Alloyangia pacifica: one gene and its partner. The protein of the gene in region 2 interacts with the protein of the main gene of each other region in a pairwise test. Links are inferred from orthologs where the notes say so. Each region holds a gene or a part of one and is shown on either strand. Other genes may lie near its edges.

Region 1 (6,651 bases), 1.1 Mb from region 2 along the record:
CACCTCGGAGGCGACAACCGCGAATCCCCGGCCCGCGTCTCCGGCCCGCGCCGCCTCGACCCCGGCATTGAGTGCCAGCAGGTTGGTTTGAAAGGCGATGTCGTCGATCACCCTGATATTGCCTGAGATCTGCTGAAACGCGGCTTCGATGACGCCGATCGCCTCAATGGTCTCGCGGACGACTTCGCCGCTGGCCTGCGCGTCCTCGCGCGCTTTTCCGACGAGGCCGTCCACCTCCGCGGCGTTCTTCGCCGACTCCGAGACCGAGGCAGTGAGCTGGTCGAGCGCGGCGGCGGTTTCTTCGACCGTGGCCGCCTGGCGTTCGGTGCGCTGGCCCAGCTCTTCGGATGCCTGGGTGATGTGATCGACGTCGTGGTTGATCGCCTCGGCGCTTTGCGACACATCGATCATCGCCTGCTGCAACCGGTCTGTCGCGCGGTTGAAATCGGTGCGCAGGCGCGCGTAGTCCTCGGGGAAATCCTGCCTGATGGTGTTGCCGAGATCGCCCTCGGCAAGTCGGGAGAGGGCTGTCTGCAGCGCCGCCACCACGGACGCCTGGGCGCTTTGCATCGCGGCGCGGGTGCTGGCGCCGGATTGCAGGTCATCCCGGCTCTGCCGCAGGTCGTGGCGCAGGGCGTCGAGTGCGCGGGCGATGCGGCCAATCTCGTCGCCGCGTTTGCGCGCCGGGATCTCGGTGTCGTACTGACCCGCCGCGACCTCGCCCACGGCGGCGGTGATCCGCCCCAGCGGGCGGGCGATGTTGCGCGCCGCGAGCACCGCAACCAGCAGGGCGACGATGAGCGCCGGCACCGCGGCACGCACCAGCTTGCCGAGCAGGGCACGCGGTCCTGCCGCGATCACCTCGGAAGGTTCCGCGGCGAGCAGCGCCCAGCTTGTGCCGCCGGACGCCTCGGGCGGGCCGAGGCGGACCGGCTGGAAGGCCGCGAGAAAGCTCTCGCCACCCGGCAGCGCAAGCTCGGTGACGCCGCTCTCGCCGGAGAGCGCGGCGCTGATCGCCGGATTGTCCGGCGCGGCGCTGCCGAGCGCGCCGGTCCCGCCAGAGAGGCGGCCGGTGCTGCGCCGGGTGTGGTCCGGGCCGATCAGCTCGATACGCGTGGTGGCGGTGAGCGCCGAAGGCATCGCGAGGATCTTTCCGATCTCTGCCTCATCGAGTTCGAAGACCAGCGCCGCGCCCAGATCCCCCCATTCATTGTCCAGCTGCAGCGCCACAAAGCCCGCCACAGCGCCGCCGAGCGCCGGCTCCGCGGTGAAATCGGCGAACCCGAACGCCGCACCCTCGGCCAGCACGGCGCGGACCGCAGTGACGAACGCGCCGCCGTCCTCGCCAAGGTGCGTGGCGAAGTTACCCTGCTTGCGCACCGAGTAGATCACATCGCCCGTGGCCGAGACGATGAGCAGGTCGCGCAGGCCCAGGGTCTCGACGTCGTTGCGGAAGGCAGCATGGAACTTCTTGTGGAAAAGCGAATAGGCGGTGGCATCCGGTGCCTCTTCCAGGGCGTCGCGGGCCTCGGGCGGGTTGGGGTTTTCATCGACGTAACTGCGCCGCAGGTGGTCGTTCGCCCCGGGGCCAAGGCTGTTGTAAGTGCTGAGGAAGCTGCTCGCTGCCTCGATGGTGTGGGCTTGCGTCGCGATGTCGCGGAGCGCAGCGAGCTTGTCGTCGAACCAATCTTCGAGCAGCGCGGCGCGGGTGTCGCGGACGGCGGCGAGGCGGAAACTCACCTCCTGCATCAGCTGCGCGAGCGAGACCTTGTAGGCAATTGCCCCCGCGACGCCGAGGCAGAAGATCGCGATCGCGATCATCAGGAGGGGCAGTTTGAGAGCGACAGAGAGGCTGCGCAGGCGGGACATGCCGTGTTCCTATTGCTGCTGGCGGGGTTCGGGCGGGGCGCCCGCCGGTGGGATCTTTCAACCATGAAAGGCTGAACAAGCGCCTAACCGGCGCGGCTCCGGCGTTGTCACGCGGGACAGTCAGTCGCCCAGCTCGAAAGCTGACGGCATGTTGTCGGCCGTGCCGGCGTCGATCAGCAGGCAGTCGAAAAGCTGGATCTCGCGCTTTTCGCGGGGTTTGCCGGTGCGGATGTAGTGGTCCGCCCGGCGCACCGCCTCCTCGACGAAGATGGCGACGGGTTGCAGCAGCGTTTAGACCAGTTCGTCCGCGGTCACCGCGGTCACCGCGTCGGGCGAGCCGTCGAAGCCGCCCACCGTGACCGAAGCGAGCCGCCCCGCCTCCTTCAGGGCGGCGACGGCACCAAGCGCCATTTCGTCATTGCCGGCGATCACCCCGGTGATCTGCGGATGGCTGGCCAGGAGTTTCCGGGTTTCCTCGTAGGCGCGCGTGCGGTTCCAATCGGCGGGTGTCGCAGCGACGCGGTGCAGCCCCTCCGCCGCGCCGAGGATATTGCCAAAGCCCTTGGGCCGGATGGCGGCATTGGGATCGGCGGCGGCACCGAGCAACTCCACGTAGCTGCCCGTTTCCCCCATCGCCCGGAGCCAGCGGCGCGCGCCGAGTTCCGCCCCCTGCACGTTGTTCGACAGGAGCTGCGCCACCGCGAGCCCCGGCATGGCCAGGCCCGCGTTGACGATGAAGACGGGAATGCCCGCCGACTTTGCCCGCCTGACCGTCTCGGCGGAGTCGGTTGCGTCGGCGGGGTCGAGGATGATCGCATCGACCCCGGCGGCGATGGCGGCGTCCACCCGGGCGCCCTCGATCAGCGGATTGCCCTCATGCGCGGTGACGACGGCCTTGTAGCCGAGTTCGGTCGCCGTGGCCTTCGCCACGTCCCCCTCTGCGGCCCAATAGGGGTTCTCGGGGTTGTTGACGATGATGCTGATCCGTCCCTCGGCCCGTGCCTGTGCCTGTGCCTGCGCCTGCGCCTGCGCCGTGGCGAGCAGCAGCGCCAGCAGCAGCAGATGGCGCAGCCTGCGAAGGAGAGCGGGGCGGGGCATGGCACGGACTCCTGTCTCCGGCGTGGTCGGGGGTGCCGGGGTCTTACGACAGGAGAGTTGAACAACCGCTTAAGGCGACGACGGCCCGAAGCCGCCGGCCGGCGTTACTCGGCGGCCATGCGCCGGCGCTGCATCGCCGAGACCAGCCGGGCGCCCGCCTCGCCGGCGAGATAGGTCAGCCGGCCGCCGCAGACCGTCGCCTCGATGGCACGGCTCTCCGCGTTCACCACCACGAAGTCGGCGCGCTTGCCGTGCTCGAGGCTGCCACGGTCGACCAGTCCCATGATCTCGGCCGGGGTGGTCGAGATCATCGCCCAGGCCTCGGGCAGCGTCTTCATCCCCTTGTCAACCAGCGTCCAGGCGGCCTCGGCCAGACAGGGGTAGTGGTAATCCGAGACCAGCGCGTCGCAGAGCCCGTCGGCGATCAGGTGCTGGGCCGAGACATTGCCTGCCTGGCTGCGGCCGCGCACCACGTTGGGCGCCCCCATCAGCACCGGATCGTTGAAGGCGCGGGCGAGCTTGGCAGCGCTGACGGTGGTCGGGAACTCTGCGATGCGGGCGCCGATCAGACGGTAGTATTCGCGGGTGTCGCCGTCCGGATCGTCGTGGCTGCCGTAGCGGATGTCATGGGCGTCGAAGCTCTCGGCCAGCGCGCAGAGGTGGCGGGGCACATCGCGCGAACGGGCGCGGGCCTCCCGCAGCCGGGCGACGAAGGTCTGGGGCGTCTCGCCGGCACGCTCGGCCCAGAGCGCGAGCCGGTGCGGATCGCGGTCGGCGACCTCGAGCGCCTCGGGCAGGTGATCGTTGAACACCACGTAATCGACCCCATGCGCGAGGATTGCTTCGAGCATGCGCGCGCGCGTGTCGGGCATATGGGTCTCGCAGCGGATCTGCAGGCGCAGATCGGTGTGGGCCTGCGGGCGGTAGGCAGCGAGGGCGGCCATCACCTCTTCGGCGAACTCCGGGCCGCGCATGCCGCCCTCCCAACTCCAGCACTGCGCCAGCCAGGCGGTGGTGACGCCATGGGCGGCGGCCTCGCGATCGGTCCAACGCAGTCCAGCGAGGATCGGGAAGAGGGCCGAGGGGCGCGGCGCGATATGGCGCTCGAAGGCGTCGCCGTGCAGGTCGATGATGCCCGGCAGAATGAGGTTCCCCGAAAGGTCCACCTCTGGCAGCGGCCCCTTGCTGATCACGCCGCCCTCGATCACCAGAGAGCGCTTCTGCATCTCGCCGTCGCGCAGGAGGGCTGCGCCGGTGAGACGCAGGGGAGGGAGTAGGGCCGTCATGTCTGTCACCCGCCATGGCTGCTCTGGGATTTCAGGCGGTTCTACCCGGCGTCTGTGTCATGGGCGTGACGGCGGCTCACCTTGCGGCGCCCGTTTCCTCATGGCTGATCGTGAGCGCCACGCGGTCGCCCGCGAACCAGGTGTGCCCTTGCTCCACCGGCGCGCCGTCGGGGCCGAGGTTGATCGAGGTCGAGCGGAGCAGCGGCTCGCCCTCGCGCAGGTTGAGGTGCAGCGCCTGCGTGGCCGAGGCGGGCTCGGCGGTGAGCCGCGTCTGCGCGCGGGTGTAATCGGTGATGCCATGGCGGCGCAGCGCTTCGGTGACCGAGTTCACCTCGCGCAGGGTCTCGTCGAGGCCGGGCAGGCGGCCGATGGGGAAGAGCGAGACGAAATGTGCCATCGGGACGCCACCGGCCAGAGAGACGCCCTCGAGCACCAGAAGCGGCTCGCCAGGATCAAGCTGCAGCGCTTCGGCCTCGGTGCTGTCGGCGGGGCGGGTTTCCATCCGCAGCAGCCTGCGGTCGGGCAGCCGGCCCGAGGCGCGGACGTTCTGGCTGAAGCGCGTGCGCCCGCCAATCGGGTAGTCCATCGGCGCCATCCGCACGAAGACCCCGGCGCCGCGCCGGGAATGGGTGAGGCCGCGGTCGCCGAGGTCTTTCAGCGCATGACGCACCGTGTGCCGGTTCACCCCGAAGCGCGTGGCCAGCTCGGCCTCGGTCGGGAGCTTGTCGCCGGGGCGATAATGGCCGCGCGAGATCTCGCTTTCGAGGGTTGTGGCAATGGCGTGCCAGACGGGAGAGCGGGGCATGGTTGGACCTCTGTCACCGAAATTTCACGCGATGAGCGCTTGCCCGACTCGGGTCGAAGGGCGTATCACGTGTCTAGTTGTATAGTTATCTAGACAAATCGGCAAGGTGTCCAGATGGAAACTCCTGAACAGGAAATCGCCGCGCGGCAGGGCTGGATGGGCCTGCTGGCGCGTGCCCCGGCCGAGCGGCTTAACGCGCTGCTCGAGGGCGCGGAGCTGCCCGGCTTCGACTGGCTGCGGGTGCCCGAGACCGGCGGCGTCATGGTGCGCGGCCGCATGGGCGGCACCGGCGCCCCCTTCAACCTCGGCGAGATGACGGTGACCCGGTGCGCGCTGCGGCTGGAAAGCGGCGAGGTGGGCCATGCCCATGTGCAGGGCCGGGGGCGCAGCCATGCCGAGCGCGCGGCGCTGGTCGACGCGCTGATGCAGGGTCCGCGGGCCGAAGAAATGCAGGCCCGGGTGCTGGCGCCTCTGGCCGCCGAGGAAGCGGCGCGGCGCGCGGCGCGGGCGGCGAAGGCCGCGGCGACGAAGGTGGATTTCTTCACCATGGTGCGGGGGGAATGATGCAGTCCGACATTCTGACAGGCGATGTGCTCACGGGCGGTTTTGCCGACGCCCCCGTGCAGGCGGCGCGGGCCTTCCGCGCGGCGCTCGAGGCGATGGCACGGCCGGGCCGGATCGAGACGGTCGCGGGCGCCGAGGCGCCGGGGATCTCCACGGCGGCAGCGGTGCTCCTGCTGACCCTCTGCGACCGCGAGACGCCGATCCACCTCGCACCCGGCTGCGACGGCGCGGCGCTGAAGCGCTGGATCGCCTTCCACATCGGCGCGCCGGTCGTGCCCGCCGAAGAGGCGATGTTCGCCCTCGGCAGCTGGGAGACGCTGAGGCCGCTGGACCGCTACCGCATCGGCACCGCCGAATACCCCGACCGCTCGGTGACGCTGATCGTCGAGGTGGACAGGCTGGAGAGCGCCGGCATGAAACTCACCGGCCCGGGCATCGAGACCGAGGCGGCGCTGACTCTTCCCGAGACCGAGGCCTTCAGGCGCAATGCGCTGCGCTTCCCGCTCGGCTGGGATTGCTACTTCACCGCGGACGACAAGCTGGCGGCGTTGCCGCGGACAACCAAAGTGGAGACGCTCTGATGTATGTGGCTGTGAAAGGCGGCGAGCGCGCGATCGACGCGGCGCATGACTGGCTGGCCGAGGAGCGGCGCGGCGATCCCGCGGTGCCCGAGCTCACCGTGCCGCAGATCCGCGAGCAGATGGCGCTGGCGGTGAACCGGGTTATGGCCGAGGGCTCCCTCTACGATCCCGACCTCGCGGCGCTGGCGATCAAGCAGGCGCGCGGCGATCTCATCGAGGCGATCTTCCTGATCCGCGCCTACCGCACGACGCTGCCGCGGCTCGGCCATTCCGCACCGGTGGACACCACCGCGATGCTCTGCGACCGCCGCATCAGCGCGACCTTTAAGGACGTGCCCGGCGGGCAGGTGCTGGGGCCGACCTTCGATTACACGCACCGCCTGCTCGACTTCGCATTAGAGGCCGAGGGCGAGGCGCCACGCGCGCTCGCCGCCGAGCCGCGCCGCGA
Region 2 (7,479 bases):
GGGGCGAACATGGCCAATCTCGAGGCGATCCGCCCGGCGGGCGGCAGGGCGGAGCTGGCGCTCTTTACCGACTATGCCCCCGAAACCGGCGCCACCGAGGTACCGGATCCCTACTATACGCGGGATTTCGACGGGACGCTCGATCTGGTGGAGCGGGCCGCCGAGGGGCTGCTGGCGCGACTGTCGCGCTGAGACGCTGTGGCTTGGCGGATGCGCCGGTTTCCCGAGCCTGTCCGCCGGGTAGACAGCGCCGCATTCCTGCGCCATGCAGACGCCAGGATTTGACGGCGCGACAAGCGCCGGAGCAGACAGGAGAGCACAATGGCCAACGGAACCTTCGCGGTGCTGATGCTGATCGGTGGCCTCACCGACATGGGGATGAACTATTGCGGCACGTCCGAAGGCTGCCTTGGGCCGAACGAGACGCAGCCGCGCGTGGCTTTCTCCCTGGGCAGCGTGGTCGAGCGCCAGGCCGAGGCCAAGGGCGAAGCCTACCTGCGCTATGACTTCGGGCGCAAGTTCGGGCCTTTCGGCCAGGCCATCGGCGTGTCGATGACCGAAGATGGCGAAGGCTGGCTCGGCTATGGCGCCACCTACAAGAAGAACTTCGGCTACAGCCCCTTCTATGCCGAGCTGCACCTCATGCCGGGGATCTACATGGACAACGGCGGATTTGACCTCGGCGGCCCGCTCGAGTTCCGTTCGGGCATCGAACTGGGCTACGAGTTCAACCAGGGATGGCGGGTTGGTCTCAGCTATGACCACCGCTCCAACGCCGACATCTACGACAACAACCCGGGCATCGAGACGGTGCAACTGCGGGTGAGCATCCCGACGCGCTGAGCGCCGCACCGATTGCGTGCCAAGGGGCGTCCGGTTCGGGCGCCCCTTTTTGCCGTGCCGTGGCCGATCGCCAACCTGCTGAAGGTCGATTGCGCTGCGTTGCCGGGTCCAGAAAAGGCGCCCGGCGAGTCCTGAGGCAGCCGGACAAAACCAGAGGGCCGGAGCAATGCGCCCCGGCCCTCTCATCTTTCTTCAGGTGCTCCCCGAAAACCGCACCGCCGCGGCAATTCGGGGCAGGGTGCTTCGTCCCGGGCGGCTTACCCCAGCGCCGCGTCGCAGCGGGCGCAGGTGGCGGCGTGGCTGTGGGTGCCGACGTCGGGCAGGATTTTCCAGCAGCGCTGGCACTTCTCGCCTTCGGCTTTCTCGAAGACCACGCCGACGTTCGGTACATCCGCCATCCGGAACGCCTCGGCGGGGGCGGGGTCGGCGGTGAGCGCGATGTCCGAGGTGATGCAGATGTCCTCGAAGGCCACCGTCTTCAGGGCCTCGAGCATCGCCGCGTCCTCGACATGGACCACCGGGAAGGCTTCGAGCGAAGCGCCGATGACCTTCTCGGTGCGCTGGATCTCCAGCGCCGCGGTGACGGCGCGGCGGGCCATGCGGACCTTGCCCCACTTCTCGGCCAGCGCGGCGTTGCGCCAGTCGGCCGGGGTCTGCGGGAAGTCCTGCAGGTGCACGGAGCTTTGCTCGCCCGGGAAACGGTCCAGCCAGACGTCTTCCATGGTGAAGGGCAGCACCGGCGCGAGCCAGGTTGTCAGCCGGTGGAAGAGCAGGTCCATGACCGTGCGCGCGGCCTTGCGGCGGGCAGTGTCGCCGTCGCAGTAGAGCGCGTCCTTGCGGATATCGAAGTAGAAGGCCGACAGGTCCACGGTGCAGAAGGTGAAGACCTGCTGGAACACGTGCTGGAAGTCGTAGGCGCGGTAGCCTTCGCGCACCACGTCATCCAGTTCGGCGAGGCGGTGCAGCACCCAGCGTTCCAGCTCGGGCATGTCGGCCGGCTCGACCCGGTCGCGTTCCTCGAAGTGGCCAAGCGCGCCGAGCATGAAGCGCATGGTGTTGCGCAGGCGGCGGTAGCTGTCGGCGACGCCCTTGAGGATCTCCGGCCCGATCCGCTGGTCGGCGGTATAATCGGTCTGGGCGACCCAGAGGCGCAGGATGTCGGCGCCGTACTGCTTGATGACCTCTTCAGGCACGATGGTGTTGCCGAGCGATTTGGACATCTTGTTGCCCTTCTCGTCCAGCGTGAAGCCATGGGTGACCACGTTGCGATAGGGCGCGTGACCAGTGGTGCCGACCGATTGCAGCAGCGAGCTGTGGAACCAGCCGCGGTGCTGGTCGGTGCCTTCCATGTAGACGTCGGCGATGCCGTCCTTGGTGCCGTCGGCGCGGTCGCGCAGCACGAAGGCGTGGGTCGAACCGGAGTCGAACCACACATCGAGCACGTCGTAGACCTGCTCCCACTCATCGGCGTTGTACTCCGCACCGAGGAAGCGCTCCTTGGCACCCTCGGCATACCAGCAATCGGCACCTTCGACTTCGAAGGCCTCGCAGATGCGCGCGTTGACCGCGGGATCGCGCAACAGGAAGCCCTCGTCGGTGGGCAGGGCGCCCTTCTTGGTGAAGCAGGTCAGCGGCACGCCCCAGGCGCGCTGGCGCGAGAGCACCCAGTCCGGGCGGGCTTCCATCATCGAGTGCAGGCGGTTGCGGCCCGACTGCGGTGTCCATTTGACCTGGTCGATGCAGGTGAGGGCGCGGTCGCGGATGGTCTTGCCGTTTTCGTCCTGCCCGTCGTTCACGTCGCGGTCGATGGCGGCAAACCACTGCGGCGTGTTGCGGAAGATCACCGGCGCCTTGGAGCGCCAGCTGTGCGGGTAGGAGTGGGTGACGCGGCCGCGCGCGATGATGCCACCTGCCTCGACCAGCTTGGCGATCACGGCGGTGTTCGCCTTGCCTTCCTTGCCCTTGTTGTCGAAGACGGTCAGCCCGGCGAAGAACGGCACATGCGGCAGGAACTCGGAGTCCTCGCCGACGTTGTGGGTCATCCGGTCGATCCAGTTGCGCTTGACGAAGCACTCGTAGTCGTCGGCGCCGTGGCTGGGCGCGGTGTGCACGAAGCCCGTGCCCGCGTCATCGGTCACGTGCTCGCCGTCGATCATCGGCACTTCGTAGTCCCAGAAGCCGTCTGCGCCGTCGATTCCGGCGAAAGGATGGGCGAGGGTGAGGCTCGACAGCTCTTCCGCCGAGACGCCGCGCTTGCGCGCGACCATCTCGGGCTCGAGCCGGGCGGCCTTGAAGACGTCGGCGGCCAGCTTGTCGGCCACGATGTAGAGATCGCCCACCGAGCACCAGCATTCCTCGGGGGTCGCAGTGACCTCGTAGAGCCCGTATTCGATGGCAGGGTTGAAGGCGACGGCCTTGTTCGAGGGGATGGTCCAGGGGGTGGTTGTCCAGATCACCACGCGCGCCTTTTGCAACTCCTCGGCCAGCAGCTCGGTGTCGGCCCCGGCATAGTCGTCATCCTCGCCCTGCGGCAGCGCCACATGGCCGCCCGAGACGATTTGGAACGGCACCCAGATCGTGTGCGACTTGTGGTCGTGGTACTCGATCTCGGCCTCGGCCAGCGCGGTCTTCTCGACTGGCGACCACATGACCGGCTTCGAGCCCTGGTAGAGCGTGCCGTTCATCAGGAACTTCTGGAACTCCTCGGCGATCACCCGCTCGGCGTGGAACGCCATGGTGAGATAGGGATCGTCCCAGTTGCCGGTGATGCCGAGGCGCTTGAACTCGTCGCGCTGGATGTCGACCCAGCCTTCGGCGAACTTGCGGCATTCCTGCCGGAAGTCGATGACCGGCACCTCGTCCTTGTTCTTGCCCTTCTTGCGGTACTGCTCCTCGATCTTCCATTCGATCGGAAGGCCGTGGCAGTCCCAGCCCGGCACGTAGCGCGCATCGTGGCCCATCATCTGGTGCGAGCGGACGATCATGTCCTTGATCGTCTTGTTCAGCGCGTGGCCGATATGCAGGTGACCGTTGGCATAGGGCGGGCCGTCGTGCAGCGTGAAGGGGGTGCGGCTGCCGTCCTCGGCCTTGTCGCGGAGGCGGTCGTAGACGCCGATCTTCGCCCAGCGTTCCAGCCACTCGGGCTCGCGCTTGGGCAGGCCCGCGCGCATCGGGAACTCGGTCTTCGGAAGGTTCAGCGTGTCCTTGTAGTCAGGCGTCTGGGTGGTGGTGTCGGCGCACATGTTCTGCGGTCCCGGAAGTTATGTCGGATGTCTGAGAAAGGTCGGCGCGGCGGTCCATACGCCTTGTCCCGGCGGCTCTAGTGATCAGAGCGCCGGGCATGTAATTCGAATGATGATCGCAGTGCGGGGCATCATGGCCGCCTTATAGGCATCCGACTCGCGATGGTCCAGTGGTTGCACGCAGGCGCGAACGGCCGCGAAGGCGCCGTCCGGCCGCAAGGGAAATGCGCGGAAATCCCCCTTTGGATGCTAGGCAAACCGGCGCGGCGCCGCTTGTCCGCGAGCGGGGCGGCGGGGATGTGCCAACTGCGCGCGGATATCTGGCGGCGGGATGCCTGAAATCGCGTGCGGTTTGGAAAAGCGGGATCTCTCGGTGCGTATCGGGTTCTTATCCTCCAACGCGGCGCCATCCTGACACTCAACCGGTATCCGGCGGCCGCAACCGAACCCGTGGAGGCGTTATGGCCTATCGTGACCCCGGGCTGCCCGGTGGCAATCCCCGTGGTGGCTCATTCGGCTCGACCCTGAGGTCCGAGCCAGGACTGACCTTGGCGGACCCGCGCCACACAGAGAACACCGGTACGCTCACCGGGGGTCTGCTGATCGCGGTTCTCATGTTCCTCGGCCTGCTGGTCGGGGTTGGAACCCTGAGGGTTGGTGGGGTGGGTGAGTCCCCCGCCACCTCGGGACGCGGGGCCGCTGGCTCCGCCTCTGGGTGGAGCGGAGGGACCGAAGCCGCTGCACCCCCGGTAGCGCAGGCCTATTAGAGCCTGCGTCCTGTTGTGCTCCTCGCCCAAGAGCTGGGCCCGCCACCACTCACGGATGGTCCGGGCGAGGACGTCCTCCCAAGTGATGCCTCTCGTACCGGGGCATCCCTCAGGCCAGTGCCGACATATAACTCCTTACACGGCACTGGCCGCCCCAACACTTCCAGAAGCATCGCGCCCCAACTGCGAGCCAACGCAGGGCCGAGAATAGCGGCCCCGGATCGCCTCAATGTGGGCGCGCCGGGCTCACCCCTTGCCGCTCTCCTTGATCACGAATCCTGCCAGCGCGGTGCGGATGATCTCGCGGACCGAGGGGCGGTTGCGGCGGGTGAAGGGCAGGGGGCGGCAGACCTCGATCGCGGCCACGCCCACACGGGCGGTCAGCGCGCCGTTCACCAGCCCCTCGCCGAAGCGGCGCGAGAGCTTGCCGAGGAGGCCGCCGCCGAGCACCGGCTCAAGCATGTCGTCCCCAACCGCCACGGCACCCGTAGCGACCAGATGCGACATGACCGCCCGCGTCAGTCGCCAGCTGCCCAAGGTGCCTGAGCGCCCGCCGTAGATCTCAGCAATGCGGCGGATCATCCGCAGGTTGGAGGAAAGCGCCGCAACCACGTCGGCCAGGGCCAGCGGCACCAGCGCGGTCACCGTCGCCACCTGCCGGGCCGAGGCCTCGACCTCGCGCCGTGCGGCGGCGTCGAGCGGCGCCAGCAGCTCGTTTTCGGCAAGCCCGATCAGCCCCGAGGCATCGAAAACCTCGGCGCCGCGCTCCTTCAGCCGCTCGCGGCCCCAGCGCGTGTCCTCGCGCCCGGCGTAGAGGTTCGAGAGCTGGTCGACCACCTTGCGCGCGGCCTTGAGGTCATCGGAAGCCAACGCCGCATCGGCGGCCCGGTGCAGCGCATCGACCTTGGCCAGCCGCGACATGGCGGCAAGCTCCTTGACCACGATTGCCAGTCCGACCAGCACCACCAGCCCCATCAGGACCGAGACCGCGAGCCCAAGCAGCGGCACCGAGGCGATGAGGTCCATGGCAAAGCGCCAGGCAGCGATGGAGATCAGCGCCGAAACCAGCGCGCCCGCGAGCGCCCAGAACCAGCGCGCCAGCTTGGACGGCTGCCGCGCGGCCAGCGCCGCGGCGGTGGTCATCGCCTGTCCCTGCGGGCCGGGCAAATCCGGCTCGGGCACCGGCGGTGCTTCGGAGGGGCTCAGAGGCGGCTGTTGCTCGTCGAGGTCGAAAAGGATCGGGCCTTGCTTGCGCGGGCCTTCGGGCGGGAGATCGCTCATCCGCGGGCCTCCATGCTGCGGGTGGCGGGCGCCTCCCAGACGTAGAAAAGATCGGGCAGGCCTTCCTCGTTGGCCGAGCCGTCGCCACGCCGGGTCACGGCAAAGCCCGCGCGCTCGTAGAAGCGCTGGGCGCGGTCGTTGGCGAGGAAGGTCCAGAGTTCCAGCCGCTGCGCGGCGCGCTGGGCGTCGTGCAGGAGGGTCCGGCCGATGCCGCGACCCTGGGCGTCGGGCGTGACGAAAAGTGCGTGCACGTAAGAGCCCTCGCGCGCGAGGAATCCCAGCAACGCGCCGCCACGGGTTTCGGCCACGGTAACCCAGCCGCGCTCGATCATCGTGCCGGCGTGGGCGATATCCTCGGCGCCGCTGTGCAGCGCGGGCTTCCAGGCATGCGCGGCAACCGCATCGGTGATCATCGCGCCGAGGCTGCCGGCGTCGGTGGGGCGGGCGGGGCGCAGCAGAGGGCTCACAGCCTGTCCCCCACGAGGAATTGCGCCGCCCGGTCGAGGCGGATGTGCGGCGGGCCCTCGCCGGGTTTCAGCGTCAGCGGGGCAGGGGCGAAGCGCATGATCTCGTAATCGGCGTCGAGCCAGCCGGTCGCCCCCTCGCGCGCCGGGGTCAGCAGATGCGCCGGATCCTCGGGCAGCGCACCGGGGTAGAAGGCGGCCTGCCGCCCGCGTGTGCCGTCGGGGTTGAGAAGCGTGCCGCGCACGCAGTCGAGCTCGCTGCCATTGTGCGGCAAGGTCTGCTCGACGGTGGCGCGCAGCGCGGCGATGGACATGGCCGCGGTCTCGGCCCCGGCAAAGCGTGCGCGGTCGCGCGCCTCGCGGGTCAGCGCTTCCATGATGGCGGTCAGCCGCGGGTGCTGGCTGTGGTGCAGGTGGTCGGCCTTGGTCGCCGAAAAGAGGATTTTCTCGACCCGCCGCCCGCGCAGGAGCTGCGTCAGCCAGGCGTTGGAGCCGGGGCGGAAGGCCTTGAGAATCCCCGCCATGGTGCGCCGCAGGTCGTCCAGCGCCGGCGGGCCGGCATGGATCGCGCCAAGCGCATCCACCAGCACGATCTGCCGGTCGATGCGCGAGAAATGATCGCGGAAGAAGGGCTTCACGATCTGGGCCTTGTAGGCTTCGAAGCGCCGCTCCATCTCGCGCCAGAGGCCCCGGCGTGCGGGGCTGTCCGGCTTCGGCATCGGCGCGAAGGTCAGCGCCGGGCTGCCGGCCCTCTCGCCGGGCAGCAGGAAGCGCCCCGGCGTGCAGTCGGAAAACCCCGCCTCGCGCGCCACGTGCAGCGCCGAGGTGAAGGCCTCAGCGAGCGCCTTGGCCTTGGGTTCGGAGAAGTCCTCGTTGGGATCG

Evidence for each region.
Region 1: the proteins of ileS (region 2) and CEW88_RS09595 interact in binary tests that used the Escherichia coli proteins (3 or more experiments, as listed by UniProt). The link is inferred for Alloyangia pacifica from one-to-one orthologs.

Annotation. Positions count from the first base shown.
Region 1 is NZ_CP022189.1:1,988,154-1,994,804, reverse strand. The notes cover bases 1,065-3,815. They hold CEW88_RS09595 (substrate-binding domain-containing protein), read right to left. Parts: upstream 2,968-3,815; coding sequence 2,161-2,967; downstream 1,065-2,160. Other genes in these bases: CEW88_RS09590 (alpha-D-ribose 1-methylphosphonate 5-triphosphate diphosphatase), read right to left, coding at 3,072-3,815; CEW88_RS25110 (hypothetical protein), read right to left, coding at 1,990-2,121; CEW88_RS09600 (methyl-accepting chemotaxis protein), read right to left, coding at 1,065-1,869. Also shown: more of CEW88_RS09600, read right to left, coding at 1-1,064; more of CEW88_RS09590, read right to left, coding at 3,816-4,253; phosphonate metabolism transcriptional regulator PhnF, read right to left, coding at 4,330-5,058; phosphonate C-P lyase system protein PhnG, read left to right, coding at 5,173-5,622; phosphonate C-P lyase system protein PhnH, read left to right, coding at 5,622-6,203; CEW88_RS09570 (carbon-phosphorus lyase complex subunit PhnI), read left to right, coding at 6,203-6,651. UniProt on the Escherichia coli protein: Part of the ABC transporter complex RbsABC involved in ribose import. Binds ribose. Also serves as the primary chemoreceptor for chemotaxis.
Region 2 is NZ_CP022189.1:878,798-886,276, forward strand. The notes cover bases 901-4,479. They hold ileS (isoleucine--tRNA ligase), read right to left. Parts: upstream 4,086-4,479; coding sequence 1,101-4,085; downstream 901-1,100. In the rest of the region: CEW88_RS04205 (low molecular weight protein-tyrosine-phosphatase), read left to right, coding at 1-192; CEW88_RS04210 (acyloxyacyl hydrolase), read left to right, coding at 322-843; CEW88_RS04220 (YcjF family protein), read right to left, coding at 5,099-6,133; CEW88_RS04225 (GNAT family N-acetyltransferase), read right to left, coding at 6,130-6,600; CEW88_RS04230 (YcjX family protein), read right to left, coding at 6,597-7,479. UniProt on the Escherichia coli protein: Catalyzes the attachment of isoleucine to tRNA(Ile). As IleRS can inadvertently accommodate and process structurally similar amino acids such as valine, to avoid such errors it has two additional distinct tRNA(Ile)-dependent editing activities.